One region of the Sporolactobacillus sp. BBK16-2 genome, then DNA from elsewhere that is predicted to be linked to it. Evidence: riboswitches for the same ligand, from Rfam matches in the RefSeq annotation. Region 1 holds a riboswitch; each other region holds the start of a gene.
What was found. A riboswitch is a leader RNA that binds a small molecule or an ion and turns the genes downstream of it on or off. The one in region 1 is predicted to bind S-adenosylmethionine.

Region 1 (10,263 bases):
GCAACCGGAAGGCCCGATTAGTGCGATAAATTCGCCCGGCTCAACCTCTGCATTAACATGGTGCAACGCTTCAACCGGCGAACCGGTCTCTGTACGCGGCGGGAAGACTTTTCGAAGATTGTTGAATGTGATTTGTCCTGTAGCTACCATTTAATAATCCCCTTTTGCCATCTTAAAACATAGTCGCGTATTTTAAAGAGAACTGCAATCATCAATGAGAAGCTGACTGCAATAACAACCAAACCGGCGTAGACATTGGCGTAGGACATAATTTCGCGCTGCCAGTTTATATACCAACCGATTCCATAGCGCACCCCGATCATCTCAGCGGACATCAAGGTAAGGAAAGCACCGCATGTTCCGTTGAAGATCCCTACGAAGATGTTTGGCAAGGCTCCGGGCACCGCCACACGAAAAATCTTTTGGAAATCGGTCGCGCCCAGTGTATCAGCGACTTCAAAAAATGTTTTTTTGACGTTTACAATACCGGATTGCGTTAATACAGTGATCGGGAACCATGAAGCTAAAGCAATCAAGAAGACGGCTGCTTGAAAGCTGGTCGCAAAAGCCGACAGAGCAATCGGTATAAACGCAGTGGATGGTATCGGCCCTATTGATTTTACGAGTGGTTCCAGCCAATAATTCCACGATGAGTACCAGCCAATTAATATACCGGTAGCAAGTCCGGTGATGATGCCAATACCTAATCCGTACGCAAGCAATAAAGCTGAATGAAGCAGGCATTTTAGTAAGAACCCGGCATCGACAATCAGAACATTGATAATCGTTTCAGGAGCGGGAAAGAAAATGGGTTTAATCAACGCGAATTTCAGCGTGACTAAATTATATAAACCGAGTGCGAGAAATGCCGCACCAATAAAGTAGCTTTTAAAAACGAACTTCTCAAGCCCGCCGAAAAAAGTATAATAGGTTGCGAGCACTGCCGTGATGACAAACGCTATGATTAATAGCCCGGTATACCATGGCAGCGATTTGGTTATCAAAACATCACTCTTAGGAATGGCCAGCTGAGCAATAAGACTGATTGCGATTGCGATACTTGCAAAGTAAGCCCGACCAATTTGGCGATCTTTTATCCGGGTAATTTTTTTGATATAAACCGAGTCCTTCTCCAAAAAAATCCCCTCTTTTCTTTGATTTTGTTATTTTACCCCTTTAAATTTTAAGAAGGAGTGGTCAGTAAGCGCCTGAGTATCAACATCTTTAGAGATGACACCGATATCCTGCAGACTGTCGGCCGTTTGTTTGAACGCTTTTTTCGCATCTGTAAAGGATGGTTCCCATTTGTACGTTTCCAATGCTGACAAGTTCGTTTTTTCATCGCCGGCAATATATTTCTTATCTGTTTGAATATGAACGGATTCATCTTGATGATTGGCAATCCATTCTGCAGCCTCTTGCAATGCAAGGGTGAATTTGCGTGCGATTTCCGGATGTTCTTTAGCTAATTTATTAGAAACATAGGCTACGCAGCAATATTCTTTATTAAATGGTGCTGTGGTTGCGGAACTAGCTAGTGATGTAAAGCCATAGTTCTTAATAGCGATTTGTGTATCCGGATCGCCTACAGCAATCGCGTCTACTTGCCCTTTACTAAGGACGATTGGCAAGCTGGCCGAATCATATTGAATAAATTGTACGTCTGAGTTTTTGGTCGATACATTTAATCCGTTGTAAGAAAGGACGCGTTTTGCAAACGTTGCCGGACTGCCGGCTACCGTACCCACACCAATTTTCTTGCCTTTAAGATCTTTGATCGACTTAATTTTAGAATTCTTACCTACTAAGATCTGGAGACAACCTGTATGCAAACCGGTTGTAATCTTTAGCTCTGCACCGTTCGTCAGTGGTTGCACAACGCTGGCAAGGAGCGAATTCGTCGCGTCAACTTTTCCGGCTGTTAGGGCTTCAGTACCTGACAAGTCTCCGATTTTGACATTCTTATATTTGACGCCGTATTTCTTGAAAATCCCTTTCTCAATCGCAATTTGCTGTGGTGCTTCGCATAAGCCTGATGAGTCTGCGAGTTTTAATACATAATTGTCATCTTTTGCAGTAGCTGAACTTTTGTTCTTGTTCACTGTAATTTGGTTAATGGAAACCACAGTTGCAAGTACCACAATAATAACCACAGCAACTGAAAGAATCCATTTGACTAAGCGGCTTGCTTTTCTTTTTTTCGCCATGTTGATTGCTTCCCCCTCTAAGTAGAGCAAATTCAATTTACTTAAATCAAACCCTCAAATGTTTAGGTAAAGATTAGTTTTTATTAATTTAACTAAACAGCCCTATTTACTTGGTATTAAACTTAAAAAAAAACAACTCGTAAATGCACACCAATCAAGTTCAGTGTCTGCAAAATTCGTATTCTTGTGCAAAACCTCTTTTCTTTGATTAAGGGATTAACCAGATACGCAGTATTGCGGCCGCAATAAATCGCATGAAGAAGGTGCTGACAAGACCTATTGATCTGCTGCGATTCTCACTGCGAAACCGTTCATTGCCGATCATTAACGTCTTAATGATTAGCAGCTGATGAACGGCTTACTTTGTTGATGGTAAATTTAAACCATTCGATTATCCTTGTCAACCCCCAAAAAAATTTTGTTTGATTCCTATCCTGGTGAAGATTTAAAGTACAAAAACGGGATTATTTTATTGAGAAATGTCCCTACACCTATAATCGCAAGGCTCCGTTCAGCTTCTCTGACAAGCAAAGAACGTTTTTGATTTTGCCCCGCCGGTAAGTGCCCAATCTGAAAAATAGACGGAAAAATTCCGCTTATTTAGAAAATGATCGAAAAAATAGCTGAAATAGACGGAGAAATTCCCCTTATCCGAATCGATAAACGTGAAAATGAAGGGTTTTGCTTTGAATAAGCGGAAAAATTACCCTTATTTACCGGCGAAACATGTTCAGGGTGCATATAAGCGGAAAATCTCCGCTTATTTTACTCGTTACTTAATTAAGGACCAGAATGCGTTATGAAATTGAAATGTTTGTTCAAGCAAGGGGTTGATGATTAAAAACCACATTTGGAGCAAAGGAACTTTTGCTAACTGTAAAGGAGCTTTCGAAAAAGGAACTTTCGCTAAATACGCATACGTCCTGTATGCAACGCGAAAGCCATCACATCGTGTGAAAGTACGTCCTTTATGCAACGCGAAAGTCACTGCATCCTGTGGTAGTAAGAACCGGGAATTTTTTGCCCGTTTTTTCTTAAGCAGAAGATGAGAAGCAGATCTATGCGATTGGTCAAGAAGTCATACGTGTGAACATCTGCCGGTTTGATTTCTTGCATCAAACATTCAGAAAAGCATTGACATAATAAATTTAAAATATTATATTACCTAGTAAACACATGCGAATTGTTTCAGCGGTGACGCGTGCATCAGTTTTATCACCTAAACGTTCTTTTCAAAATTAAATAGTAAACTTCTTATCAAGAGTGGCGGAGGGACTGGCCCAATGAAACCCGACAACCAGCACACAGTGTATGGTGTTAATTCCAGCAGTTTAAACTGAGAGATAAGAGAACCGACGCATCATGTTTTCTTATCTATTCTCATAAGAAAGCATTTTTTTATTGCCTTTTTTAGCTTAGTTGCCGCAAATGACGCGCTGGGCAAAAGTCTCGGACTAAAGCTTATAGGAGGTTGATCATTGATGAGTATAGCGAAAATCAATTTTGTTCAATTAATTCAATCGCTTATGTGGGAGCCGATTTATCTGCCCTGGGAGTGCGAAGCATTCAGCAATGCAGCCGTACCTGTGGCGCATACTAAGAACGCATTTAAAAACATTCAGTTTTCAAAGACAAAGGCAATGAACTGCGAGGAGGATGAATACAGTGAAACTAGATTCATTGATTGTAAAAGGGATTGATGCGAAAGACAATCCTAATCATGCAGTGGTACCGCCGATTTTTCTAGCAACAACTTATGTTCAAGAGGATCTGCATGGTTTTCAGTCCTTTGCCTATGCACGAGGCGGGAATCCGACACGAAATAATCTCGAAACCTTGTTTTCTAAAATTGAACAGGCGAGTTATTCCTATGCGTTTGCATCAGGAATGGCGGCGGTGTCCGCCGTTTTCAGCCTGTTTCAGTCCGGTGATAAAATTCTGCTGAACAACAATGTGTACGGTGGAACCTATCGCTATGCCAGCAATCTTTTTAAGGATCGAGGCATCGCTTATGAATTGGTGCACGATTTTAATGAACTGAGGGCAGAGGATTTAGATGATGATGTGGCGGCACTCTATATTGAGACGCCGTCGAATCCGCTGCTGCGTGTTGCCGATATTCAGCGGCTAGCAACGATCGCGCATGAGAAAGGCAAGTTGCTGATTGTTGATAATACATTTTTAACTGCCTATTATCAAAATCCACTCGCTCTTGGCGCAGATCTCGTTCTTTATTCCGCAACGAAATATCTGAGCGGTCACGCTGATGTCATTGCCGGTCTTGTGGCAACGAATCAAGAGGATATTGCGCAAAAGCTTAAATTTCTGCAGAATACACTCGGTGGAATCCTGAGTCCGACCGATTCCTATGCACTGATTCGAGGAATCAAGACATTGAGTGTGCGTTTGGATCGCCAAGAGGCGAATACGGATAAGATTATCGATTTTTTCAGCACTCATCCCGGCATTGAACGCCTGTACTATCCCGGATCGTACTCGCAGGAGGAAAAAGAAATTCAGCAGCGTCAGGCATCGGGTCATGGGTCCGTTCTTTCCATTCGGCTTGCATCGAATTATGATCAGGATCAATTTGTGGCGGCACTTTCATTGTTTGATCTTGCTGTCAGTCTTGGCGGGGTTGAAAGCCTGATTTGTCAGCCGGCAACAATGACGCATGAATCCTTTGATGAAAAACTTCAGGAGAAAATCGGCATCACAAAAGGTCTGCTTCGCTTAGCAATCGGCATTGAAAATGCAGATGATCTGCTGGAGGATCTGGCGCGCGCACTGGAAAAAGCAAAAAGATAACTTGGAGTTGAAAAGATATGGAGATTCGCAAGATGGTTCCTGAGGATTATGAAGGCGCTTATGATCTATGGACACGGGTGCCCGGCATGAATCTAGCATCCTTAGATAACAGCTACGCCGGAATTGCCCGGATCATTCGCAAGAATCCGGAAACCTGTTTCGTCGCTGCCGATAACGAGCGGGTCATCGGAACGATACTCGGCGGAACCGATGGACGCAAGGGATTCATCTACCATACGGCAGTTGATCCGGACCAGCAGGGAAAAGGAATCGGTACACGTTTAATTGACCGAGTCTGTACGAGTTTTAAAAAAGAACAGATTACGAAGATTGGTTTGTTCGTGGTGCTTGATAATGAGGAAGGCAAGCAGTTTTGGAGAAAAAAGGGTTGGAATTTTAGGCAAGACATCGTGTATCTCGATCGGGATTTGTGAGGTAAGCGAAGATGGGAAATCGATACGATTATCAGAGCATCGAGCAATGGGTGAAAAGTATATACAAGGCGTACGGTTTTTCAGAAGAGAGCAGTTCAATCATTGCCGAATCCATTGTGACCACTGATCTGTTCGGTATTGAATCACATGGTGTGCAGCGTTTGGCGATGTACGACCGAAAGATCGCTGCCGGTGATATTAAAGTTGGCGCAATTCCTAAAGTTATTTGGGAAACGCCGGTGAGTGCTGTAGTGGATGGACATAAGGGGATGGGGCAGCTCGTGGCGGGAAAAGCGATGAGCCTTGCGATTGAAAAAGCAGAACAGAGCGGCATTGGTATCGTCTCGGTTCGCAATTCGAATCATTATGGAATGGCCGGCTATTACGCCAAAATGGCGAGCGACAAAGGAATGCTGGGAATTTCCGCAACGAATTCCAATCCTTTTTTGATCCCTACTCATGCGGTGCAGCCGTTTCTCGGTAGTAATCCGCTTGCTTTTTCAATGCCTGCCGAGCCTCACGACTTCCTCTTTGATGCGGCAACAACAGTCGTATCACTCGGGAAGATCGAAGTGTATGCCAAACAGGGAAAGACGATTCCCGGAGCTTGGGCGGTTGACGAACACAATGAGGTGAACAGAGACGCAACAAAGCTGCGCGAAAATCTGTCGAAGCATCCAAAAATAGGAGGGATGCTTCCTGTGGGAGGACGCGGAGAAGAAAATGGCGGATACAAAGGATTTGGCCATTCTTTAATTGTAGAAATTTTAACGTCGATTCTGTCGCAAGGACATCTTTCTGCTGATCTGGGCAGTGGCAAGGTAAAGGGAATCAGTCACTTTTTTACCGCAATTGATCTTCGTTTGTTTGGTGATCCCGGCGATATTTCAGAAGCATTATCTGCTATGCTTAAACGAATTCGGAATCTTCCAACTGAACCTGGGAAGAAGATGTACATACATGGCGACAAAGAAGCTGCTGCGTTTGAAGACCGCCTGAAAAACGGGATTCCAATTGATCCTGAAACATTGAAAGAAATGGCGGAAGTCTCGGAACGATTGCATATACCCTATCAGTCATATCTTTAACGTGTACATGGAAATTTTTTGAATGAGAAATGGGGACTAGAGATGACGGAGAAATCGGAGAAACGATTTGATACTTTGAAAATACATGCGGGGTACGATCCGAAACAACATAATTATGCATCACAAGTACCGATCTATCAGACGGTTGCCTTTGGCTTTGGCGATCCGGAGCGTGCAGAACGGCTGGTCAACCTTAAAGAAAAAGGCTTCAGCTATACGCGAATCGGTAATCCGACGACTGCTGTTCTTGAACAAAGAATCGCTGATCTGGACGGTGCCGCAGAAGCGGTGGCGGTCGGATCCGGTATGGCGGCCGTTTCCTATACATTGTTAAATCTAGCCGAAGGCGGTGGTCGAATTATCGCCGCAGCACATATTTATGGATCAAGCTTTGATGAATTTCGAACCCTGTTTCCTAAATTCGGGATTGTTTTTGACTTCCTCGATGATATTAATGACCTAGAATGTGTTGAAGCAGTGATCAAAGAGGATACGAAAGCAATTTTTGCAGAAAGCGTCACGAATCCGGATACAACGGTGACGAACGTAGAGGCACTGGCAAAACTGGCTCATCGACATGGTATTCCACTGGTTATTGACAATACGTTTCCGACCCCGTATCTCTTTAACCCAATCCGATATGGTGCGGACATCGTCGTCTATTCATCGACAAAAGGAATCAGCGGACACGGAGAAGTTGTTTCAGGATTAATTGTTGACGCTGGAACCTTTGATTATGGGAACGGCAAGTTTAAACAATTTGAGGAAAAAGAATTTGTTCTGGGGAATGAAGACGAGCATGTGGAGCGGAGCTTTATTGAGGCGTTTGGTTCGAACGCATTTGCAGCACGGATCAGGGTTAAGTACCTTCGCTTGCTCGGTGCTGTATTGAGCCCTTTTGAAGCTTATTTAGTTCTCTTAGGTATTGAAACATTGTCCGAACGGCTAGCTAAGCAAGTGAACAGTGCGAAGAAGATTGCCCGGTACCTTGCAGACAATCCCCATGTTAAAGCAGTACACTATTCTGGATTGGCAGAGCATCCGCAGCACGAATTGGTGAACCGATACTTTCCACATGGAGTTGGGGCAATTTTTGCGTTTGAGATTGAAGGAACCGAAGCACAGGCAAAAAAGGTTCTGAGTTCTGTGAAAATTTTCAGCTATTTGCCAAATGTGGGAGATGCGCGTTCATTAATTGTTAATCCCGGCCGAACCACGCATCGCGAAATTCCTTCATTAAATCGTGAAAAAACCGGGCTGAGCAACACGCTGATTCGCCTCTCGATCGGACTGGAAGATGCGGATGACCTGATTGACGATCTGGATCAGGCGATCCACAAAGCATATGAATAAGAATGGGGTGGGGAAAATGGATTTAGGAAAAATCGTCAGAGGCGGTCCAAGTCAGTATCTGTGTACAGAGGATGCCATCAGCCAACTGGATGAACTTGTTTCTCCTTTTTCGTCTGTTCATATTGTTACGGGTGAACAATCATTTTCAGCTTTTCAGAAGGTCTATAAAAAAGAAGTCAAGTGGCCGGTTCATCGCTATGACGGAACATCCAGTCATGAAGATATGGACCGTTTGACGAGTGAGATCGGAAAAGCAGACCTGATCATCGGGATCGGCGGCGGACGTGTATTAGATACGGCTAAGGGTGTCAATCATCGGCTTCGTTCTCAATACATCTGTATCCCAACGGTTCTTGGCACTTGTTCTGCGTACACGCCGCTTGCCATCATCTATAATCAGCAGCACGAGCATATCGGCCGCGATCATTTTCAAGAATCCGCTTATGCGGTACTGGTCGATTTGTCTCTGCTGATTGAATCTCCGAAAGACTACTACATTGCCGGTATAGGGGATACGTTAGCGAAATGGTATGAGGCGGAAGCGATACCGAAAGATGTGAGCCAGCAGATCGATCCCTTTGTATCACTGGGACTCACTGCGGCCCTGCAAACGAAAAAACTGCTGCTCCGGTATTCGGAGGAAGCAGTGGTAAGCCTGGAACACCATCAGCTCAGCCCTGCTTTCCGTATTGTATCGGATGTGATTGTCGGTCTTTCCGGAACAGTTGGCAGCTTTGCTCGAGATTATGGCCGTGCATCCGGCGCTCATGCAGTCCATAATGCAATGAGCAAGATTCCGGAGACGAGCCGTTATCAACATGGGGTAAAGGTTGCGTACGGTTTACTTGTACTACTCGCGACCTTGGGGCAGGATGCTGAAGTTCGGAAATTGCTGCCTTTTTACAAACGAGTGGGTCTGAGTTATTCGCTGAGTCAGTTCAAACTTCAGGATATAGATAAAACTAAAGAAATTCTTGCCAGAGAATGTCAAACGGAGCTTGGCTTCCGTTTTGTCTTCAAAAATTTTGATCAGGCGTTTATCCTGAATGCTTTGAACCGGGTGGAAACGTTGGTGAACGAAAGCGGAAGTGAAGGCCAGGCAACCGGTGAATTCGACTACAAGGCAGATGAATCGAAAGTATGAGCAGATTTGCAAATGATGGTAAGACCTTTCAATCCATATTCGAAGAGCTGCACCAGAACCCGGAGCTGTCGTTGCATGAATATGAGACAACAAAAAGAATTAAAAACTGGCTGCAGGGTCAATCAGTTACGTTGCGAGAGACCAGCCTGCCGACCGGCGTCTTTGCCGAAATTTCAGGTGATCTGAACGGTCCTGCTGTTGGGCTTCGCGCGGATATTGATGCCTTGCCGATTCATGAACAAACTGACTTACCCTATCAATCACAAAATGAAGGTGTGATGCACGCCTGCGGTCATGATTTTCATACGACCGCTTTGCTCTGGGCCGCTGCTTTGCTGAAACAGAATCAGGAGCATCTTCCCGGCACCGTTCGTTTGATTTTTCAACCTGCAGAAGAAACCGGACACGGTGGACTCAAGGTGGTCAAAGACGGTCAGCTCAAAGGACTGGATGCGGTCGTTGGTATTCACAACAAACCAGATTTGCCGGTGGGAACCATTGGAATCAAGGCAGGACCTTTAATGGCGGCTTGCGACAAATTTAAAATTACGTTTAATGGAATCGGCGGTCATGCGGCGATTCCCGAGCGGACCCGAGATCCGATTGTAGCGGCTTCATCGTTCGTTCAAACAGCGCAAACGATCGTCAGCCGAAACATTTCGCCAAAGCATGAAGCGGTCGTGAGCATTACCAGTATTCACGGCGGTGACGTGTGGAATGTGCTGCCTGGAAAGGTCGAACTGCTCGGAACAGTACGCACTTTTTACGATCAGGATCGTGATTTGATCATTGATCGCTTTGCCGCAATCGCCGACGGACTTCAACAGGCGTTCAACGTACAGATTGCTGTGGAATGGGGCCAAGGGACGCCATCCGTATTTAATGAAGAAAAAATAGCTCGAATTATTCGAGAAGCAAATGAAAATGAAGTGCGGGTGGTGACACCTGAAGTTTCGGTGGCCGGGGATGATTTTTCCTGCTTCCAACGCGAGGTACCCGGTGTATTCGCATTTGTAGGATCGAACGGACCCGAAGATTGGCATCATCCTGCGTTTCGGGTTGACCCTAAAGGGATCCGCGTTGCCGCAGAATTCTATTATCGCTCTGCGGTTGCCGTTTTGAAAGCATTAAAGCATGCAAACGTATGATAGAGTCATCGTATTTATGATCAGAATTCATTAGCGGATCTTTTAAATAGTGAGTACAGGAATAAATAATCGACCATACTA
Region 2 (10,263 bases), 330 kb from region 1:
TTGACACATAAACAAAACGCCCATCAGCACTGATCTTAATTGCTGCACCTTGACTGTGTCCCTTAAAATCAGCAGGCAGTGCGCTTACTGTCTGCATGATGGAAAAGTTACCGTTCTTCTCGTCAAAATGCAGCGCAATCACTTCGGAACTCAGCTCCGTCATCACATAAGCATAAGGTGCATTCGGGTGAAACACCAAATGACGCGGTCCGGTGCCCGGCGTAAAGTTCAGTTCACTCTGCTTGATCCATCTATCCTCAGTCAGATGGTAGGTTGTCAGCGCGTCAATCCCCAAATCTACTGTAACCGCAAAACGATTATCAGGGGTAAATTTCGCAAAATGAATATGCGGCGCCTCCTGACGAACAGGATCTGCTCCTGATCCTTCGTGCTTCATCTCCGCCTTTAACCGAACACCTCGATTTGGATCAGGTGCATATACACACGCCGTACCCTCGTGATAATTACCATCCAAAATACGCCTGTCTTCCCGATCGACACTCACATAACAAGGAGAAGCGCCCGTCTTCAGGCTTTGACCGAGGGGTTCAAGTGCCCCCGAAGTGTCAATGGTAAAAGCAGCAATTCCACCCTCCGATCCTCTTTTCACTACGGAGTAAAGATGATTGTTATTGCTGCTAATCGCAAGATAGGTTGGATTGCCGAGGTTCGCGACTGCATGCAAGTCAACAAGTTTCTTGCGCGTCGTATCAAGAGCAAATGAATAAATGCCCTCGCTTTTTCCTTTTGTATAGGTACCGATGTATCCGTTATAGATCACTGTACAGCCCCCTTTACTAAAAACAGCTTTTTATTTTCTAGAAATCACCTGCGTCCAACCGTAAGAAACAGCAAATGACTGATTAATAAGACAAGCAATGAGAAAAATACGGACAAGCTTAACATGACCATAAGTAAAAAATTAAAACGTCCGATCCAACAGGTAATCTGCATATGCAGTGCCGGATCAAGCAGTACGCTGAGCGCATTTGCCACAAGCAGAAGTCCAAAAAGAGCGCCTGCCCCGCTCCCGGCACCACGGATGTCTTCGTTGCTCAGCGACATACGCGATGAGATACATAGTGCGATTAAAACAAACAGCCAGAAAGCAGGATGACTGTAATTAGACACAGCAAACAGGCTCTGAAAGATTTGAAGAATTGCTTTTCCCAGCGCTGTCCATGAAGGCAAATCAAAGAACGAGAACTGTTGCGGAGCCTGAGACCAATCAAAGAAGGCGAGCGATGAATCATAAGTCATCCATTTCGCGCAAAGCGCGATGATCAAGCTGCCGCCGATCAGCGGTGCTACACCAATAAAAAGATTACCAATCCTTTGGTAAAGGCTGTTTGGATTATATGCATGACGCACGTAGCCCATCGTTCCATCGGTATCCACCGCCTGCAACAATTTGACTTCAGTCACACGATGACGAAAGATCAAGCACATAACGGCATGACTCAGTTCATGAATCGGCGTGCCCAACCAGGCAGTATAATAGATGCCCTTTATGCCGAACGCATGGATCACCCGTCCATTTGCCTGTCTCTCAAGAAATCCGAGAATAAAACCGCCGATGAAAAGTGCTCCGATCAAAGAGATAAACTGAACACCTGTCATTGCGACGATTCTTAAGACAATCGCCATCCACGATTGACCGCTCATCACTCAGCGCCTGCCCAAATGATGCTTATCCAAAAACGGCTTCAGAGCGAGACGTGGCGGCACTGACAAACCATGCGTGATTTGTTCTGTCCATGTTTCGTCACGGCGGCCGCCTGTCCGCGTGTGGTAGTAATCAGCGACTTTTTGATCATACTGGTTTAATGCGTCTTCGTTTCCCTTCTCTTCATATACATTTCTATGGAAGATGTTTTCAAACGGAAGCCGCGGCCGCTTTTCCGGATTCTGATCGGGATAGCCTACCGCAAGGCCGAATACCGGAAACGTATAGTCCGGAAGATGCAAAAGTTCCGCAGTCTTCTCGATGTCGCGCTGAATACTTCCGATATAGCAGATTCCAAGTCCCATGGATTCGGCGGCTACAGCCATATTCTGAGCGGCAAAAGCAGCGTCACCAAGCGCAACTGTGAGTCTTTGCGTTGTGTCCAATACCGAAGTATCCGCTCCGTTCTGATCACCAATCTTTTTGTTACGATACTGGTCTGCAACAAAGACAAAGAAATAACCATTTTCTTCAACATACGGCTGATCTCCGGAGATGGCGCGCAGCTGTTTCTTGATTTCCGGATCCTCAACGCCAATAATGGAAAAGGATTGTGTAAAACTTGACGTAGATGCCGCCTGTGCGCATGAAACAAGCAACTTTATTTGTTCTTCCGACAATGGCTGTGTTTTGAACTTGCGAATGGAACGATGATTCAACAAAGTACTGATGACTGCATTATGCATGAATCGTAAACCCCTTTGTGTGAACTATTTCTCTCAATTATACGTGATTCATCTCACCCATGCATGAAAAACGTATTGAGCATCAATCGCCTCCAAGCACAAATACGGGGGAAGCGGCGCTCACGCTGCTTCCCCTGCTAAGAAAAACCGGGCAAAAGCGCCCGGTCCTTCATTAAGTAACAAGTAAAATAAGCGGAGATTTTCCGGTTATATACACCATGGTGCTTGTTTTGCCTGTAAATAAGGGTAATTTTTCCGCTTATTCAGAGAAAAAACCTCTATTTTTACGTTTTTCGATTCAATAAGGGTAATTTCTCCGTCTATTTAAGCGATTTTACCATTCATTTTCAATTTAAGCGGAATTTTTCCGTCTATTTCTCAGATTGGGCGCTTGCCTGATCGCACACCCGAATCTTATAACGCTGATCATTATACCAGCAAGGCAGAACGACATACTTTCTTTTCTTGTAAGAAAAACCGGGCAAAAAGCGCCCGGTCCTTACTTTCACAGGATGTGATGGCTTTCGCGTTGCATGCAGGACGTACTTTCACAGGATGTGATGGCTTTCGCGTTGCATACAGGACGTATGCGTATTTAGCGAAAGCTCCTTTACACTTGCGAAAGCTCCTTTTTTAGCATTGGTTTGTGTCTTTACAGTGTTGAATCATCGCTTCGGTTACTCGCACCAACAGAGCACGACCGCGGGCGCACCGCGAGCCTCAGACAAGCAGAAATCTACGGGTTCTCTCTCGCCGGCACGCGATCAACAGGGCCGCACCCGCAGGCGCATTCGCACCTCCGCTTTGATTCTCGTCCAAGACACTGGCTTATTCGTTTAAATATGGGGCAAAATCCTATACTTTCTTATCTTGTAAATAAGCAAAGAGGACAGCTCTTTGCCAATTAATTTGAATCAAATTATTTTGTCAGTTCTTCGGTGAGTACAGGTACAATTTGTTTCTTGCGTGAAACAACACCTTTAAGTGTAGCTACATTATTGTCCAAGGTTACCTTGAAGGCTGCCTCAGCTGCCGTTGCTGCTTTTCCAAGGATCAGTGCTTCGGAATCACTGGTCAGAATATTGGTCACTGCAAGTACGAACAAATCAAGATTATTCGTATCAATTTCCTTGTTGATTGCAGCTTCGAGCTCCGCCTGACGAGAAAGTGCATCATTTGTATCCACAACGTTGACCTGAGCGATTTTCACAGCATATTTGCCCATTTCAAACGGCTTCACATCAATGGAAATCAACTCTTCAGCTGATTTGTCAGCAATGTTGGTTCCTGCTTTAAGCATGTCCAATCCATAGGCCTGAGTATCAACACCGGAAATCGTTTCAAGCTCCTTTGCCGCTTTCACATCTTCTTCTGTGCAGGTCGGCGATTTGAACAACAGTGTATCAGAAATGATTGACGACAACATGATTCCGGCAATCGTTTTGGATACAGGTACTCCGGCTTCCTTGTACAACTTGTTGATGATCGTCGCTGTGCAGCCTACTGGTTCTGCCCGATAATAAAGCGGCGTTTTCGTTTCGAAATTAGCGATTCTGTGATGATCGACAACAGAGAGAACGTCAACTTTTTCGATGTCGTCAGCACTTTGTGCCCGCTCATTATGGTCAACCAGATAAACGGCCGGTACTTCATTGGCAACGGTCTTTACCAGACGCGGTGCTTCAATTTGAAAATGCTTCAGCACATACTCCGTCTCACCATTCAAATCACCCAGACGAACTGCTTCTACATCTTCACCAAGTTTATTCTTCAGATCAGCGAATGCGATTGCCGAGCAAATCGCATCGGTATCAGGACTTTTATGCCCGAAAACAAGCACTTTTCCCATTTTGTCTACTCCTTATCGTTACGTATATTGGCTATTCACAGATATTCCGTTTATAGTCTCTCAACAAAACCATACCTTAAGTATCTGAGAATTTCAATAGCCAGCAGACATGCATTGATATGGCCATTGAATAATGCATTATTTTTGAAGTGATCCGTATAGAGACGTCATTTTCACTCCCGTCTGAGCATTTTCGTATTGGCAATATACAGCGCGCCGACCAGCACCAGAATGGCAATTGCATACAGCAGAACGGAATGCGGATGGTCGTGACTAACGATGATTAATCGGACAATTGCCGTTACACCAATATAGATGAAATAGCGCAGCGGAAAATGATAATGTGCTTGAAAATATTTGATGATTAACGCGATAAATTCAAAGTATAGGAAAAATACGAGAATACCTTCTAATAGATGATAGTAGGAGGCGTTCTCACTTAAAAAAAGATAGGTAAAAAATTGATACGTTTCCTTGATCAATGCGACACATAAAACAGCAGCAAGTGCAAGAAGAACAAGATTCAGTGTCCACTGAAGTACCGTTGTAATGAGCCAGTCAATTTTTTCACGATTCAAAAGATCACAACCTCCCTATCAATAATGGATCACATATATATTCTTCTGATTTTCAGATAGTACACAGTTACCTGAACAAAGGGAATGATAAGCACGACAACCATCGGATAAATCGAAAAAACATCTGTGAACAATGGATAGAAGCACATCAAGCCCGCACAAATTGGTGCCACCGCCCAAATCGTGAAAAAAGCGTCATGTGAAGCTTTAGCTGTGATGGCTCGCTCACGTTCATCATCTGATGGATTAACGAGCGGATAGATCCAAAATGATGATTTGTTTTTTCGTTTATTCCATAAACAATCGATTGCTTCGATGATCGCTAATAGAACCACCGGAAGAAACCAAACCACTTTTATTTCTACTGAAAAACCGCTTGCATCATTACGAATCAAATCCGCCAGTCCGTTTGTCAGTTGAATTAATGGAATCATTGCCAGTCCGAATGCGATAATGGTGCAGATCGACATCATTAGAGAAAACCACAAACGTTTCATTCTTTATCCGCTCCTTTCTCCAGTTCAAAAACATCCTCCATGCGCAACCTAAATACATCACAGAGCTGCAGACCGAGAAGGAGCGAAGGGACGTAATCCCCTTTTTCAATGGAGGCAATCGTTTGCCTCGTCACACCGACTCTCTCGCCCAGTTCCGATTGTGTCCAGTTATATCGCGCTCTCAATTCCTTGACTCGATTTACTAAATGCATGGCGTTCAGCACATCCAATGTTTAATCATCTATACATAATGTTAATTATATTTAACATTATAGATAAAGAAAAAGCGGCAGTCAAACGGGATGAACAAAAATCGTTTGTGCCGACCGCTTTATTAATTTTTCTTCAATTTTCTCGCAATGACATTACCCAGTGATTGGATAATCTGAACAATGACAATCAAGATAATAATAACCGCGTACATTACATCCGGTTGGAATCGCACATAGCCGAACTGGTACGCCAAGTCACCAAGTCCTCCGGCACCGACAAATCCGGCCATCGCTGTTTCGCCGATCAATCCGATCACCGCAATCGTTAGACCGAGAATGATCGATGAACGTGCTTCACGAATAATGACATGCCAGATAATTTTCGGGGTGGAAATACCCATGGACTGATACGCTTCAATGATGCCTTTGCTGACCTCAAGCATTGCTGTTTCCAAAAGTCGAGCAATGTACGGTGCACATGCAACGACGAGCGGAACAATAACACCTTTCACACCAATCGTCGTACCAACCAATGTCTTCGTAAACGGAAGCAGGAAGAAGAGCAGGATAATGAACGGAATCGATCGAATGACGTTAATTAATGAGTTCACGATCGTGAAAACCGCAACATTGTCCCATTGTCCGCCTTTCCGTGTCAGAACAAGCAGCACGCCAAGCGGCAGCCCGATCAGAATTGAAAAGGCGAGTGAAATCAGCGTCATCTGTGTGGTCTGGATGAACCCTTCCCAAATTGCGCTGCCCCATTCATTGATAAAGTCTGCCATTAGTCCTTCACCTCTTCCACAAGAACATCCTGATCCCGAAGAAAGCCGATCGCCGTCTCAATTTTTGCCTTATCGCCTTTCAAATGGACGAGCAGCTTGCCGACCGACTGATTCTTCAATTGATCAATGCCGCCGGCAATAATACTTGGCAAGACATCATACTGCTTAGCAAGTGTCGCTAGTACCGGATCCTTCGATGATTCTCCTAAGAAGGTCAGTTTGACCAATCGGCCCGATTTAAGTAAATCGTTCTTCACCGAGTCCGGAATCTGAAACTTGGATTCCGTGCTGATGAATTGCTTGGTCATCGGCTGCTGCGGTTGCGTAAACACATCGACAACCGAACCTTGTTCCACAATTCTGCCGTCTTCCATAACGGCCACACGATCACAAATACGCTGAATAACGTTCAGCTCATGAGTGATCAGGAAAATAGTAATGCCCAGTTCCTTATTGACCTTGAGCAATAATTCAAGAATTGCCTCGGTTGTATTCGGATCCAGTGCACTCGTTGCCTCATCGCTGAGCAGCACTTCCGGTTCATGAGCGAGCGCGCGGGCAATGGCCACACGCTGTTTTTGGCCTCCGGATAATTGGCTCGGAAAAGCACTCTGCCGATCTGACAATCCGACAATCTCTAAGTACTTTTCGGTGCGCTTCTTAATTTCTTCTTTCGGCACGCCTTCCAATTTTAGCGGCGTTGCAACATTGTCATAGACATTCGCTGTCTCAAGCAAATTGTAACCTTGAAAAATCATACCGATTTTACGTCTTAATTGCCGCAAGCCTTTTTTATTCAGCTCCAAAACATCCTGATCATCGACAAACACCTGCCCGTTTGTTGGCCGCTCAAGCAGGTTTACACAACGGATCAGTGTACTCTTTCCGGCACCGCTGAAACCGATAACACCAAAAATTTCACCTTTGTTTACCTCAAGGGAAACGTCCTTCAAGGCCTCAATCTTGTTCTTTCCAACACGAAACGTTTTTGACACATGCTGTAATTTAATCAAGATGCTTCCTCCTTACCAAGCAGGAACTACGGAACCGCCAAACTGTTTCTTAATGTATGCTTTGACTTCCTTCGATTGATAGTATTTCTTCAGCTGCTTGACTACTTTATCATTCTTATTATCGGTACGGACAACAAAATAGTTAGGGTACGGGTTGTTTTCAAGCGGTTCATGGAAAATAGAATCCTTCAACACTGTAAGACCTGCGCCCATCGCAAAGTTGGTATTAATTGCGGATGCAGTAACTTCACCAAGTTGTGCCGGAAGCTGTGCGGCATCCAATTCGATAATCTTCAGATGTTTGGGATTGCTGACCACGTCGCGTTTCGTTGATGTAATCCCAGCACCCTTCTTCAGTTTAATAACGCCGGCCTTCTCAAATAATTGCAAAGCGCGGAGCTCGTTAGCCGGGTCATTCGGTACTGCAATCTTGTCGCCGTCTTTCAAATCTTTAAGACTTTTAATTTTTTTCGAGTAGATCCCCATTGGAAAGGCCACGGTTTTGAACACATCAGTAATTTTATAGTTTTTATTTTTAATCTGATCCTTGAGGAATGGGAGCGTCTGGTAGCTGTTCGCATCCAGATCTTTATCGTTCAGTGCAATATTCGGCTGATTGTAATCGTTGAATACTTTCAATTTAATTGTCAATCCGTCTTTTTTCGCCAACTTAACGACTTGTTCCATTACTTGTTGGTGAGGACCGCCGGTCACACCGACCGTAATTTCCTTTTCACTCAATTCCTTTGAAGAACTATTGCCGCAAGCGGCCAAAACAAAAATTAAAGAAAATGCTAAAAACGCTGAGATAACTGCAGTAATCTTTTTCAATGTTTGCTTCCTCCTGTTTGTATATAAGAATACTCTGATTTCTAACCGAAGGCTTTTCCAATCATCCAGTTTTCCTAATTTATGAAGAGCTCGGAACTAATAAAGGCTTCCCTCGAGAAGAGAGAAGCCTGATCCGTTCATATCTTCTCTTATCTCTCAAAATCCAAATGGATTCTGCAGGAATTGGCACCTAAATTTTCATTTGGTTGCCGGGTTTCATCGGGCCAGTCCCTCCGCCGCTCTGGATAAGAAGTATTCAATTGGTTAGTGATACGATTGTACCGCGAAATCGCGAATGTGTCAAAACTTTGTCGTTAAGTTCCATATAGTTCCACAAACAAGCTGCTATTCTTAATTACTTAGCCGATTCAACGGTTGTCGCGTAACCTTTTGGGTGGCTGCTGTGCCAAGCCCAGGCATCGGCAAGTATTTCAGGAATGTTCGTGTGTTTCGGGTTCCAACCAAGCACACGCTTTGCCTTTTCAGGGGAAGCGATCAGCGTGCTCGGATCTCCCGCACGTCTTGGAGCCAGTTCAGCAGGAATAGCCTCTCCGGTAACTTTTCTTGCCGCCTCAATAATTTCCTTAACCGAAAATCCTTCACTTGAGCCAAGGTTGAATACATCACTCTTGCCGCCGTCAAACAGATAGCGAAGTGCCAGGCGATGTGCGGCGATCAGATCCTCAATGTGCACATAATCACGGACGCAGGTCCCATCTTTGGTTGCATAATCATCGCCGAAAATGGAGATATGGTCACGCTCACCGGCAGCAACCTGGAGAACAATCGGAATTAAGTGTGTTTCCGGATGGTGATCCTCCCCAATTGATCCGCCTTTACTTGCGCCGGCAACATTGAAGTAACGAAGGGCAACAAATCGCATGCCATACGCACGATCACACCATTTCATCATCTTTTCCATTGTAAGCTTGGTTTCGCCGTATGGATTGGTCGGCTGCGTCGGCATGTCTTCGGTAATCGGAACAACTTCCGGTTCGCCGTATGTTGCCGCAGTTGAAGAAAATACGATGTGTTTCACGTTATTATCGTTCATAACTTCCAAAAGAATTTGCATCCCGTAGACATTATTATTGAAATACTTCAGCGGCTTCTCAACCGATTCGCCGACTAAAGAATTGGCGGCAAAATGAATGACGCCTTTAATATTTTCTTTCTTAAATACAGAATCCAAGAACGTCTTGTCGCGAATATCTCCTTGATAAAATTTTGCGTTCGGATGAAGTGCATCCTTATGACCGGTCTGCAAGTTGTCGACAACAACCACATCCTCGCCGGCATCGATGAGTTGATAAACCGCGTGCGAACCAATGTATCCGGCGCCGCCCAATACTAAAATAGCCATAAAAAACCCCTTCTCATTGTCTTCTTTTGTCTACCATTTTCCACCTTATTGAAAAGCTTGACAAGCCCTATTCATCCGCATTTTTGAATTGAATCATCACTGACGTCTTTAATGCCCGCTCAAGATGTTTTTTATGTCTTTGTGCAGCTTGTTCTTCAAAATAGGCATCATCATGATAATAGGCAGTCAACTGAAGCTGCTTTTTCTTCGTCTGTTTGAGCGTTAATCGATTGACGACATGCAATTTTGTACGATCGAAATCATGTGCGAGACGCAACACAGCGCCGAGTGTCTCATACAGTTTCATGTCTTCTTTGGTTGCCATTTGCTGGAACGACTTGGCAAAGTCGCTGAGATTCGACCGATTCTTAAACGAAGCGATCAGCGCTACAGCCAGGCGGTCGCGGTGGCTGATCCCATTAATGTTCATATTAGTCAGTAAATAAAAGGTTTGTGCACTGCTGGATTCATTATTTATAAATTCCCCTAAATAAGCAAGATCCGCGCTATGCGAAAGCAACCAGGCAATGCGTTCCTCTGAATCGTCTCCTTTGAATAAATCCAATATGCCATCCAAGATTTGAAACGCTAATTTCTTCACATACGCAGTATGACGGCTGTCCAAATTAAAATTGCGCCGCAGCTGCCGCAGGCTTTCATTCAAAACATACGGGATACGCTCTTCATTCCTTTGTTTGAGCACCCATTCATAGAATACGCCTT
Region 3 (10,263 bases), 1.4 Mb from region 1:
TGTTAAAATTTATCGATTCTATACTTCTGTTATTCCGTTCTTGTTTCCATAGATTCGCCGCATTCAAATGGTTTGTTGTGATCATTACCGGTTTGATGATTCGCTCCGATTCTCTTGGGGTCACTTCCGTGATTCGTGACTTGACCCTCAATCCTAGAGGTTATGAATCGATGATTCATTTTTTTCGCTCCTCTGCTTGGTCACTGGATGATTTACGTCAGAAATGGCTGCACATTGTGCTCCAGTTTGCGCCACTTAAGCGTGAAGGAGAAGCCGTGATTCTCGTTGGCGATGGGGTCAAACAGGCGAAAGAAGCGCGACACATGCCGGGCGTAAAGAAGCTTTATCAAGAGTCCGAGGATGTGTCCAAATCTGCTTTCATCTTTGGTCATCTCTGGGGCGCCGTCGGCGTCCTGATGGGAACCACAGGCAAAGTCCTTTGCCTACCTCTATTCCTTAACCTTCAAGACGGGGTCAAAAGCATCTTTAGCTGGGAGGACGGTCACAAAGCGTGTGACGATTCGCATGTGGTTCAGATGATCGATCAAGGCTATGCCGCAGCTAAAGTTCTGGGGCATGCGCTGTTTCTCCTTGATCGTTATTTTTTATCGGTGCCGGCGCTTCAACGACTCGATCTGCGGAATCAGGAAGGGACGGTGAAACTGGATCTGGTAACCCGAGCCAAAGCTTCCGCAGCGGCCTATGAGTATCCCGTTCAAACGGGGCGAAGGGGGCGGCCAAGAAAGAAAGGGGCGAAGGTCAAGCTGAACACCCTGTTTGCTTCCCGAAGCGACGCGTTTCAGGCGGTCACACTTCCGTTGTATGGTAAAGAAGAACCCGTGTCGTATCTCTGTCGGGATCTGCTTTGGGGTACGGGGATGTATCACGAACTGCGCTTTGTACTGGTTAAGATGTGCGGGCGGCAGGACATTCTGGTAAGCACGGATCTGACCTTGTCTCCCGAAGCGATCATACGTCTCTATGCTCGGCGTTTTACCATCGAAACCACCTTTCGGACAATGAAACAGTCGTTGGGAGCCTTCACGTATCATTTTTGGAGTCGATCCATGCCGAAACTGAAACGTTACCTTAAAAAGGATGAATCTCAGCCGGTGGATCAGGTGGTCGACCGGAACGCCCGGAAACAAATCCTACAAGCGGTGAACGCCATGGAAGGATACATGATGTGCAGTTGTATCGCGCTGGGACTTCTTCAGATGGTGGCCTTACGCTACTCAAAGAGAGTGCCACAACTGTTTTTTCGTTATTTGCGCACGCCATCGAAAGGTATTGTCTCTGAAGCGACCGTTATGGTCTATTTGCGCCGTTCGATTTTTTGCCTGTTTGCCCGAAACCCACGTTTAACCATAACGCAAATAATTCGAGAAAAGCAGGAAACACCTGAAGTACAGGACGAATTACGAATTTCTTAGCAGCTTAGAACTTTTGACTGTCGAGTTACTTATAGGTATAGGATTAATGGTGCCGTCACTGCCGGTGCAAGTCAAGGCGGAGGATTCGAGCAGTCATTACTATCAAGAGCCATATCGTAATCAGTATCATTACTCAGCTCAACAGAATTGGTTGAACGATCCGAATGGATTGATTAAATACAATGGTGTCTATCATATGTTTTATCAGTATAATCCGGAAGGCAATGAATGGGGCAATATGTCCTGGGGACATGCCATCAGTAAAGACCTCGTTCACTGGAAGGAACAGAAGGTAGCCATTCCGGAAGATGATAACGATGCGTGGGTAGACTTTTGGATGCAAACGAAGGATGATGCTAAGCCTGTCCATTATTTGGGGCGCCCAACCACAAACTGGGATCTCAACAATCCGAATGGCAAGCGGTATATCTTCAGCGGTTCCGTTGTGCTTGATAAAAATAATGTGAGCGGCTTTGGTCAGAATACGCTGATCGCCTTCTACACGAGTACGTATCAGGTGTGCGTGCGGGATGATGATTACAGCAAGGATTCGCTCGGAAATATCATCGGCATCCGTGAAGTGCAGGAACAGAATATGGCCTACAGTACGGATGGCGGAAAGACGTTTAAAAAATATAATAATCAAAAGCCGATTATTCCGGTTACTGAGGTGCGGACAAAGGATGCGGGCAATTTCCGTGATCCGAACGTTGTGTATGACGAGGCGAATCAGGAGTGGATCATGCCTGTTGTATCCGGGCAGGAAGTTGAAATTTTTGCATCGAAGAATTTAAAGGATTGGGATTATCAAACAAGCATCAAGCGTGAAAATGATGTGGGAAACGGTGTTTGGGAGTGCCCGGAACTGATTCCAATGACAGTTAAGGGAACCAACGAAAAGAAGTGGGTGCTGTCACTGAGTGTGCAAAATGGCGCTCCTGCCGGCGGGTCGGGTATGCAGTATTTTGTAGGAACGCTCGGCAAAAATGATGCGGATAAGATTGCATTCACTCCGGATACAGATGACACCATGAAGAATCCGCAATGGTTCGACTATGGCGAAGATTTTTACGCGGGTATTACGTTTGCCAATGTACCGGATCGCACGATTATGCTTGGATGGATGTCCAACTGGACGTACAACGGGGAGCAGAACACGTCACCTTGGAAGGGCGAGATGACCTTGCCGCGCGAGCTGAACTTAGAGAAATCGGACAGCGGTTATACGATTCGGCAAGAGCCTGTTTCAGAGATTGATGATCAAATTGGACAAGGTGCTATAAACCTTGGAGATGAGAAGATCAAGGACAGCTACGGGGATACCGAAACGTCGCAGATTAAGGACTTTTCAGGAACACAATATAAAATCAGTGCAGATTTTACTTGGACAAATGCTTCGGAGCCGAATGATCTCGGCTATTTGCTCCGACAGTCCGATGACGGTTCAAAATATGTAAAGGTCGGCTATGATCCGCAAAAGCAGATCGTTTATCTTGACCGTACCAAGGACGGCGAATCGATTAATCGCCAGGAAACAAAAGTAAAGCTGGACAAAAAGGCAAGCAGCATTAAGCTAACCGTATACGTGGATACCTCTTCTATTGAAGTCTTTGTCAATGATGGAGAAAAAGTAATCACACAGCTTGTTTACCCGAATCCGGATCAGCCGTCTGATTCACGCAACCTAGCTTATTTCGTTAATAATGGTACGGTATCGATCAGTCAGGCTGAGGGTGAACATCTTAAAAGCATCTGGGGAAATAATCCAAGTATTAAAGCACCGAATGAGACGACATTGAATTATGGTGACAGTTTTGATGCACTGAATGGCGTGTCGGCCAATGATTTGAAGGATGGCGATCTGACTTCTGATATCAAGGTGTCCGGAGATACAGTGAAAACGAAAACGCCTGGCACCTATCAAATAACCTATTCAGTAGCGAATCAGGCCGGAGTAACAGCAACAAAAACAATAAAAGTCAACATTGTGATGGATGGACAAGCTGCTGCCGATGACGCTGTCCAATTGGTTGAAACGGCGGAACAGAGTCAGCTGCAGAAGGATGCAGATGCAGCAAAGCTGTTTGTTGCTCAGCTGCCGGAAGGAACGACCAAGGATTCGCTGAATGCTCGGTTGAAAGTCGTACAAGAGAAGATAGATGGTGCGGCTGCAGCAGAGGAGGCGGCAAAGGCAGTAGAAGCGGCAACAAAAGCAGTAGAGCAGGCGGAACAAACCAAATCGCAGGCAGATGTGGATGCAGCAAAAGTTAAAGTCAATGCTTTGGCGGAAGGAACGACGAAGGATTCGCTGAATGCTCGGTTGAAAGTTGTACAAGAGAAGATAGATGGTGCGGCTGCGGAAGAGGAGACGGCAAAGGCAGTAGAAGCGGCAACAAAAGCAGTAGAGCAGGCGGAACAAACCAAATCGCAAGCAGACGTGGATGCTGCTCGAGTCAAGGTCAATGCTTTGGCGGACAGCGATGCAAAATCTGCCTTGGAAAAACGTCTTGATGCGCTTCAAAAGACGAGTGATACGGAGAATGCGAAAGAACGTACTTACTATGTGAAAAAGGGCTCCTATCTTTACAGTACGTCAAGCGGCAGCAAGACCAGAATTGATTTTATCGCTGTTAATACAAAGGTCAAGACCAAGACCGACCCATCAGCCAAGATGTACAAGATCACTTATAAAGGAAAAACAGGCTACATTTACAGAGTTAACCTTGGGGAAAAGCCCCTGTCCGTCACACGCTATGTCCATAAATCATCGTATTTGTACAGCACCAATACGAGTAAAAAGCGCAAGGGAATTAAGATCGCAACAAATGTGAAACTGCAGACAATCAGTACGCTCTCATCAAAAATGTACAAAGTGACGTACAAGGGAAAAACAGGCTACGTCTATAAAGTGAATCTCGGAACTAAAGCACAGTCCGTGACGCGTTACGTTCACAAGCCATCGTATTTATACAGCACCAATACGGGTAAGAAACGAAAAGGAATCAAGATCCCGAAAAATACAAAGCTCAAGACCAAAAGTCCCCTGTCAGCAAAAATGTACAAGGTCACTTATAAAGGCAAAACGGGTTATGTATATCGGGTCAATCTAGGCACAAAGCCGCTGAAGAAGCGCTGAGTGCGGAAATAAATAAGAAACAAAAACACCGGAGCGGTAAAAATGCTCCGGTGTTTTTTTACACCATCGGAAGATGCGCAGCATCGTATCAATGGAAAAAACACTTATATTATGAGAAAAGTTGAACCGAAGTGAAAGGGTTAGACCGAACGTTTGAAAAGTTAGGCCGAATCCATGAAAAAATAGGCCTAATCTAGTGAGAGTTAGACCGAAAAGTAGAGGTTAGGCCGAACCGATAGAAAGTTAGACCGAACACTTGAGAAGTTAGCCCGAATCTGTGAAAAATTAGACCGAACGCTCGAAAAGTTGAACCGAATCTCCTTTTGCTTCGCAGTCGTCTTTACTTTGCACGCATTTTTTTAAAATAATCTAGTTTTTACACCTGGATTCTCTTATCTTCTACCTGATTAATTAAAAACGATTCAGTCTATAAGTTTGACAAATCGTCTTGGAATGACTAACAATACAGACAAGCAGGTTGTGATTTTCTGAGTAATATATAGGAGAGATTTAATGAAACAATTAAAAATTGCTCTCGCTAACATACTTCTAACTTTCTCCATTTTGTTCGTGTTGTATCTGACCTTAATTCCACATGGGATTATTCATACCGGGAACGTTGCCGGGACACCTGTTCAGCATTTTACTATTAATTTGAATCCGCTTGTGATCTTTAAAAATTTTCAATCAGCCTCTCTATTTTATTTTATCGTTGATGATCTTGGGAATATTATGCTGTTTTTACCCTTTGGCTTTTTTCTGGCAATGAGGTATCCGCAGTTCCATTGGGCACATGCCTTGTTTATGAGTGCTCTGTTTTCAGCGACTATTGAATGGATCCAGCTTTTCCTGCCTAACCGTATGACCGATATCGATGATGTGATTCTCAACACAACGGGAGCTGTTTTGGGTTACATGTTCTATCGATTTGTTCAGAGAGAGGAACATAGTGGGCAGGAACAGCGGTGAATGAGCTGAGCCTCCAGTCCAATGTTTAATTGTTTTGGTCAGTAAATTACTTCACGTATGCAGACAAGCAATTTCGTTTATCCTATTATTACTGCTGACATTTTAATAACAGGGAGATGATTTTGTGACCGATGAGGAACTATTGACCGAACTCGGATCAGAGGCAGTGTTGAATTATGAACGAAACACGGCACTTTTTTACCTACTTATGGAGAAAGGGATCATCACACAGGAAGAATTTGACGAGAAATTCAAGACCATCCACGAACATTTCGAAGACCACTTGAAAGGAATCTTCGGAGATGATGTAGAAACTGAGTGATTGTCGAACCACCGGCATCGATTGATTTAAAAAAATGGGTGAACTTTAATTCAAAAAAACAAATCGCATAAAAATAGTATGAATTAGTATTGACTCTTCAATGGAACTCTCGTAAGCTTTAAACATCAACTAAATAATTCTTATCTAGAGTGGGGGAGGGACCGGCCCAATGAACCCCGACAACCAGCATAGAAAACTGTGTATGGTGTTAATTCCGGCAGATTTGATCTGAGAGATAAGAAAAGTACAATCGGACGGCAATGGCGACTACTTTTCTTGTGCTCTAAGAAAAGCAGTCGCTTTTATTTTTCTAGGTGTGCTGCTTTTACAAAAAGCAGCAATATAAGAACTTAAGGTTTCTTCAAAAAATCAGTTATGAGGGGTAATAAGATGACTCAATATGAATTAGAAAGTGGGATAGAAAAGTCAACCTTAGCTTTATTTCAGTGGTTTCATCGACATCCCGAACTTGCCCTTGGTGAATTTGAGACGACAAAGAAGATTAAAGCAGTGCTTCAAGAGCACAACATTGACATTTTATCCAATCCAATGGATACAGGGGTCTTTGCGAAGATTGGCGGAAAAAAACCAGGCAGTTTGATCGCGCTGCGAGCGGACATTGATGCACTGCCGATTAATGAGGAGAGTGGTTTGGCCTATTCATCGGAACATTCAAATCGGATGCATGCATGCGGTCATGATTTTCACCTAACCAATTTACTGACGACAGCGATTGAATTAAAGAAAATTGAAGATCAGTTAAACGGAAGCATCTTACTTATTTTTCAGCCGGCTGAAGAGGTGGATCATGGGGCGGACCGAGTTGTAAATACAGGGATATTAAATGGTGTCGAGGCGATTTTCGGACTGCATGTTAATCCAGAACTGCCAACAGGTGTTGTTGGGGTCAAAACGGGGAATTTTAATGCCGCAGTGGATCGCTTTTTTGTTACGTTTCATGGGAAGGGTACGCATGCCGCTCATCCTGAAAGCGGGGATGATGTGATTGTGGCAACAGGTGAATTTATTGTTGCCGCTCAGACCATTGTCAGTCGAAATGTCAATCCGTTTGACCCAAGCGTGGTTTCAATCACACATCTTGAATCCGGAAAGACTTGGAATGTGCTGCCAAACACGTCGCTGCTTGAAGGAACCGTTCGATCCTTTGATAAAAAGGCGAGAGAAAAAATAAAAATGCGTTTGCAGAAAGTAGCAAGCGGCATTGCCGCCACTAACGAGGTCACGAGTGAATTCCAATGGGTGGACGGTGCTCCGGCCGTGGTCAATGATCAACAATTAACAAAATTCGTTGAAACGGTTGCCTTAAAAAAACATTTTGATGTTGTGCATCTAGAAGCAAGTATGGGTGGAGAAGATTTTTCTTGCTATCAACAGATCATACCGGGTACTTTTTTCAATGTAGGTGTTGGGTCAGCATATCCGGTTCATAGCAGTAAATTCAAGGCAGATCCTAAAGCATTTGAGACTTCCATACCTCTGTTTGTTGCCTTGGTGAAATCCTATTTGGAAGGATAGGCGCAGAATTACGCCAGCAAGGAGGAAGAGAGATGGGAGTCGAAGAGAAAAAAGTGATTGTTTTCATTGCGCATCCGGATGATGAAACATTTATCGGTGGCACGTTAGCCAGGTTGGTACGACAAAAAAATAGGGTTCTTGTTGTGATCGCGACAAATGGTGATAAGGGGACACATGATCGGGCGCAGACACCTGAACAAGTGACAACTATTCGACGGACTGAAATGGCACTTGCTGCCCATGTACTCGGGATTACGGTGAACTGGCTTAATTTTTCTGACGGAACTCTGTTTGCTAGAGAAGCACAACTCAAAGAGAAGGTGTTTCGGAAAATCAGATTGGAGCGACCGGATATTTTGATTACTTTTGATCCCTTTAAAAAATATGATGTTCATTTCGATCATATTACAATTGGGTGTGTTGCTTCAGAGGCGGGTTATTTGGCGGACGGCTTCTGCTATTACCCCGAACATCTGGAAGAAGGCATTGAACCTTCAAAGCCGCAGGAAACTTATCTTTTCAACACCGATGACCCTAATTATTCGGTAAATATTCGTGAGACATTCCATTTGAAAGTTCAATCGGCGGAGCAGCATGTCAGTCAGTTTGGCGGCGGCTCCTTTAAAGAACAACTTCTGCATCGAATTCGTTTGGAAGGCGGCAATGAACAGGATCTATATCTTGAATCTTTTCATAAGCTTTATTATAGTGAGCTTTTGATTTAATGTAATTTGCGATAAGTCTCTTCCTTTTATTTGTTATCCGCAGTCGAATGGATGCTTCATTTAATGTTCAGAGAGAGAAACATAGTGGACTGGCCAGTGGCAATTAATTTACCACATCCAGTTCTGAACGCCTCTGCAAATAAATAAGTGAAGAAAATATGAAAGCGCTTTACTGTGAGGGCTTTTTTATGCTACTCTTTGAGTAGGTTCAATGAGAAAACAACCACACAACTCCGCCATAGAAGCTCTTTGAAAGGAGAATGAACAATGCAAAGAAAACTTTATCCTTCAATGATGTGTGCTAATTTTAATCATCTGTCGGAAGAAACACGACTGCTGTCGCAATCGGCAATTGACGGGTTCCACATGGATATTATGGATGGGGCTTTTGTCCCGAATTTTGGGATGAGTCCGGAAGACTTTAAAACAATTTCAGATCACACAAACAAATTGCTTGATGTCCATCTGATGATTTATCATCCGGAAAATTATGTGGAAAAGTTTATTGAATTAGGAGCAAGACGCGTTTACTTTCATCCCGAAGCAACGCCGCACGCATCCCGAATTATTAGCCAAATTAAGCGGCTCGGTGCAGAAGTCGGCATTGCAATTAATCCTGGGACGTCCGTTGATTTTGTCAGTGAACTTTTACCGCTTGTTGATCAAGTGTTGGTCATGACTGTTAATCCGGGCTTTGCTGGTCAGGAGTATCTTGAATTTGTCACTGAAAAAATTAAACGATTGAATAAACTTCGCCAGTCCTGTCACTTTGAAATTGTTGTTGATGGGGCAATATCTTTAAAAAAGATTCAAGAATTGAGTTTGTTTGGCGTCACGGGTTTTGTACTCGGTACTTCTGCTCTTTTTGGAAAGAGGGAAAGCTACGGAGAAATTATTGATTCAATAAAACAGTTTCAGGAAGCTGCTGTTTTCAATGGAACAGATTTGTCTTGCTGAATGAACCTGTTGTTTTTGAACGTAAAATGCACCCGCTTTAGCGGAATTGTAACAGAATTTCATTCCCTTTTTCCACATCCTCTATTTAATAATCCCCAAAAAACAACTGAAGATGTTGTGTTCACTTGAGACGCCAAATGACCAATAGCGTCCTTTTATTTTTATGAAGGATTATAATTAATATTAGTTTTGAATTTTATTCAAGGAGCTTAATTATGGACAAAGAGCAGTCATTGAGGTTGATTGAGAAATTATCAAATGCGAATGGTGTTTCAGGCTTTGAGGATGAGGTGGCCGGCATTTTTTCTGATGCTGTACGCCCATTTGGCAAAGTTGTGGAAGACCATATGCGCAATGTGTATGTGAAGCGAAATGAAAATTCGGGAAACGGATTGGTTGTTCAATTGGACGCGCACAGCGACGAGGTTGGTTTTATGGTTCAGGCGATCAAGCCGAACGGAATGCTACGGTTTGTGACAGTAGGCGGCTGGGTCCGGGCAAACATTCCTGCTCATAAGGTGCGTGTGCGCAATCGGGAAGGTGTATATATCCCGGCGATTATTGCCAGCACACCGCCTCATTTTATGACGCCGGAAGAGCGCAATCGTCTGCCGCAGGTCGCTGATATGGTGATCGATGTTGGTGCAACTTCCGCCGAGGAGGCGGCGCATGATTTTAAAATTGATATTGGTGCACCCGTCGTGCCTGACGTTACCTTTGAGTTTCTCAGGGAAAAGGATGTGATGCTCGGGAAGGCATTCGATAATCGTATTGGGACGGCGGTTATGGCTGAGGTACTTCGCGAGTTGGACGGCACCTCTTTAAATGTGGATGTCGTGGCTTCATTGTCTGCTCAAGAGGAAGTCGGGGAGCGCGGCGCCCAGGTTGCCGTGAAGAAAGTTAGTCCTGATGTTTCCGTTGTCTTCGAGGGTGCACCGGCGGATGATACCGTCATGCCGGATTACATGATTCAGACGGGATTAAAGCGAGGTCCAATGCTGCGTGACTTTGATAAATCAATCATTGTCAATCCGCGCTTTCAAAAGTTTTGCCTGGACATTGCGAAGAAAAACGAGATCAAGGTGCAGCGTTCCGTGCGAACAGGCGGCGGCAATGACGGCGCTGTGATTAATTTGTATCAAGGTGCGCCGACCGTTGTGATTAGTGTACCGGTGCGCTATGCAC

Region 2: it holds a riboswitch for S-adenosylmethionine, as region 1 does, so the genes downstream of both, AC6F33_RS15740 (MetQ/NlpA family ABC transporter substrate-binding protein) here and AC6F33_RS14030 (hypothetical protein) in region 1, are expected to answer to the same signal.
Region 3: it holds a riboswitch for S-adenosylmethionine, as region 1 does, so the genes downstream of both, AC6F33_RS03455 (amidohydrolase) here and AC6F33_RS14030 (hypothetical protein) in region 1, are expected to answer to the same signal.

What each region holds. Positions count from the first base shown of each region.
Region 1 covers NZ_CM187611.1:2,825,808-2,836,070, reverse strand. The annotation lists gene AC6F33_RS14045 (ABC transporter ATP-binding protein) at 1-150, opposite strand, end outside; gene AC6F33_RS14040 (ABC transporter permease) at 144-1,136, opposite strand; gene AC6F33_RS14035 (ABC transporter substrate-binding protein) at 1,164-2,207, opposite strand; SAM riboswitch class I at 3,459-3,557, shown strand; gene AC6F33_RS14030 (hypothetical protein) at 3,689-3,907, shown strand; gene AC6F33_RS14025 (trans-sulfuration enzyme family protein) at 3,873-5,015, shown strand; gene AC6F33_RS14020 (GNAT family N-acetyltransferase) at 5,033-5,449, shown strand; gene AC6F33_RS14015 (Ldh family oxidoreductase) at 5,461-6,537, shown strand; gene AC6F33_RS14010 (O-acetylhomoserine aminocarboxypropyltransferase/cysteine synthase family protein) at 6,580-7,890, shown strand; gene AC6F33_RS14005 (iron-containing alcohol dehydrogenase family protein) at 7,907-9,034, shown strand; gene AC6F33_RS14000 (amidohydrolase) at 9,031-10,182, shown strand.
Region 2 covers NZ_CM187611.1:3,160,494-3,170,756, forward strand. The annotation lists gene AC6F33_RS15695 (lactonase family protein) at 1-781, opposite strand, end outside; gene AC6F33_RS15700 (hypothetical protein) at 826-1,665, opposite strand; gene nfsA (oxygen-insensitive NADPH nitroreductase) at 1,669-2,412, opposite strand; gene AC6F33_RS15710 (manganese-dependent inorganic pyrophosphatase) at 3,332-4,261, opposite strand; gene psiE (phosphate-starvation-inducible protein PsiE) at 4,435-4,839, opposite strand; gene AC6F33_RS15720 (hypothetical protein) at 4,869-5,336, opposite strand; gene AC6F33_RS15725 (helix-turn-helix transcriptional regulator) at 5,333-5,548, opposite strand; gene AC6F33_RS15730 (methionine ABC transporter permease) at 5,671-6,333, opposite strand; gene AC6F33_RS15735 (methionine ABC transporter ATP-binding protein) at 6,333-7,346, opposite strand; gene AC6F33_RS15740 (MetQ/NlpA family ABC transporter substrate-binding protein) at 7,359-8,177, opposite strand; SAM riboswitch class I at 8,324-8,429, opposite strand; gene galE (UDP-glucose 4-epimerase GalE) at 8,533-9,540, opposite strand; gene AC6F33_RS15750 (Ppx/GppA phosphatase family protein) at 9,608-10,263, opposite strand, start outside.
Region 3 covers NZ_CM187611.1:673,522-683,784, forward strand. The annotation lists gene AC6F33_RS03435 (transposase) at 1-1,433, shown strand, start outside; gene AC6F33_RS03440 (GH32 C-terminal domain-containing protein) at 1,447-4,569, shown strand; gene AC6F33_RS03445 (VanZ family protein) at 5,083-5,538, shown strand; gene AC6F33_RS03450 (hypothetical protein) at 5,663-5,860, shown strand; SAM riboswitch class I at 5,998-6,102, shown strand; gene AC6F33_RS03455 (amidohydrolase) at 6,251-7,396, shown strand; gene AC6F33_RS03460 (PIG-L deacetylase family protein) at 7,429-8,121, shown strand; gene AC6F33_RS03465 (ribulose-phosphate 3-epimerase) at 8,389-9,078, shown strand; gene AC6F33_RS03470 (M42 family metallopeptidase) at 9,294-10,263, shown strand, end outside.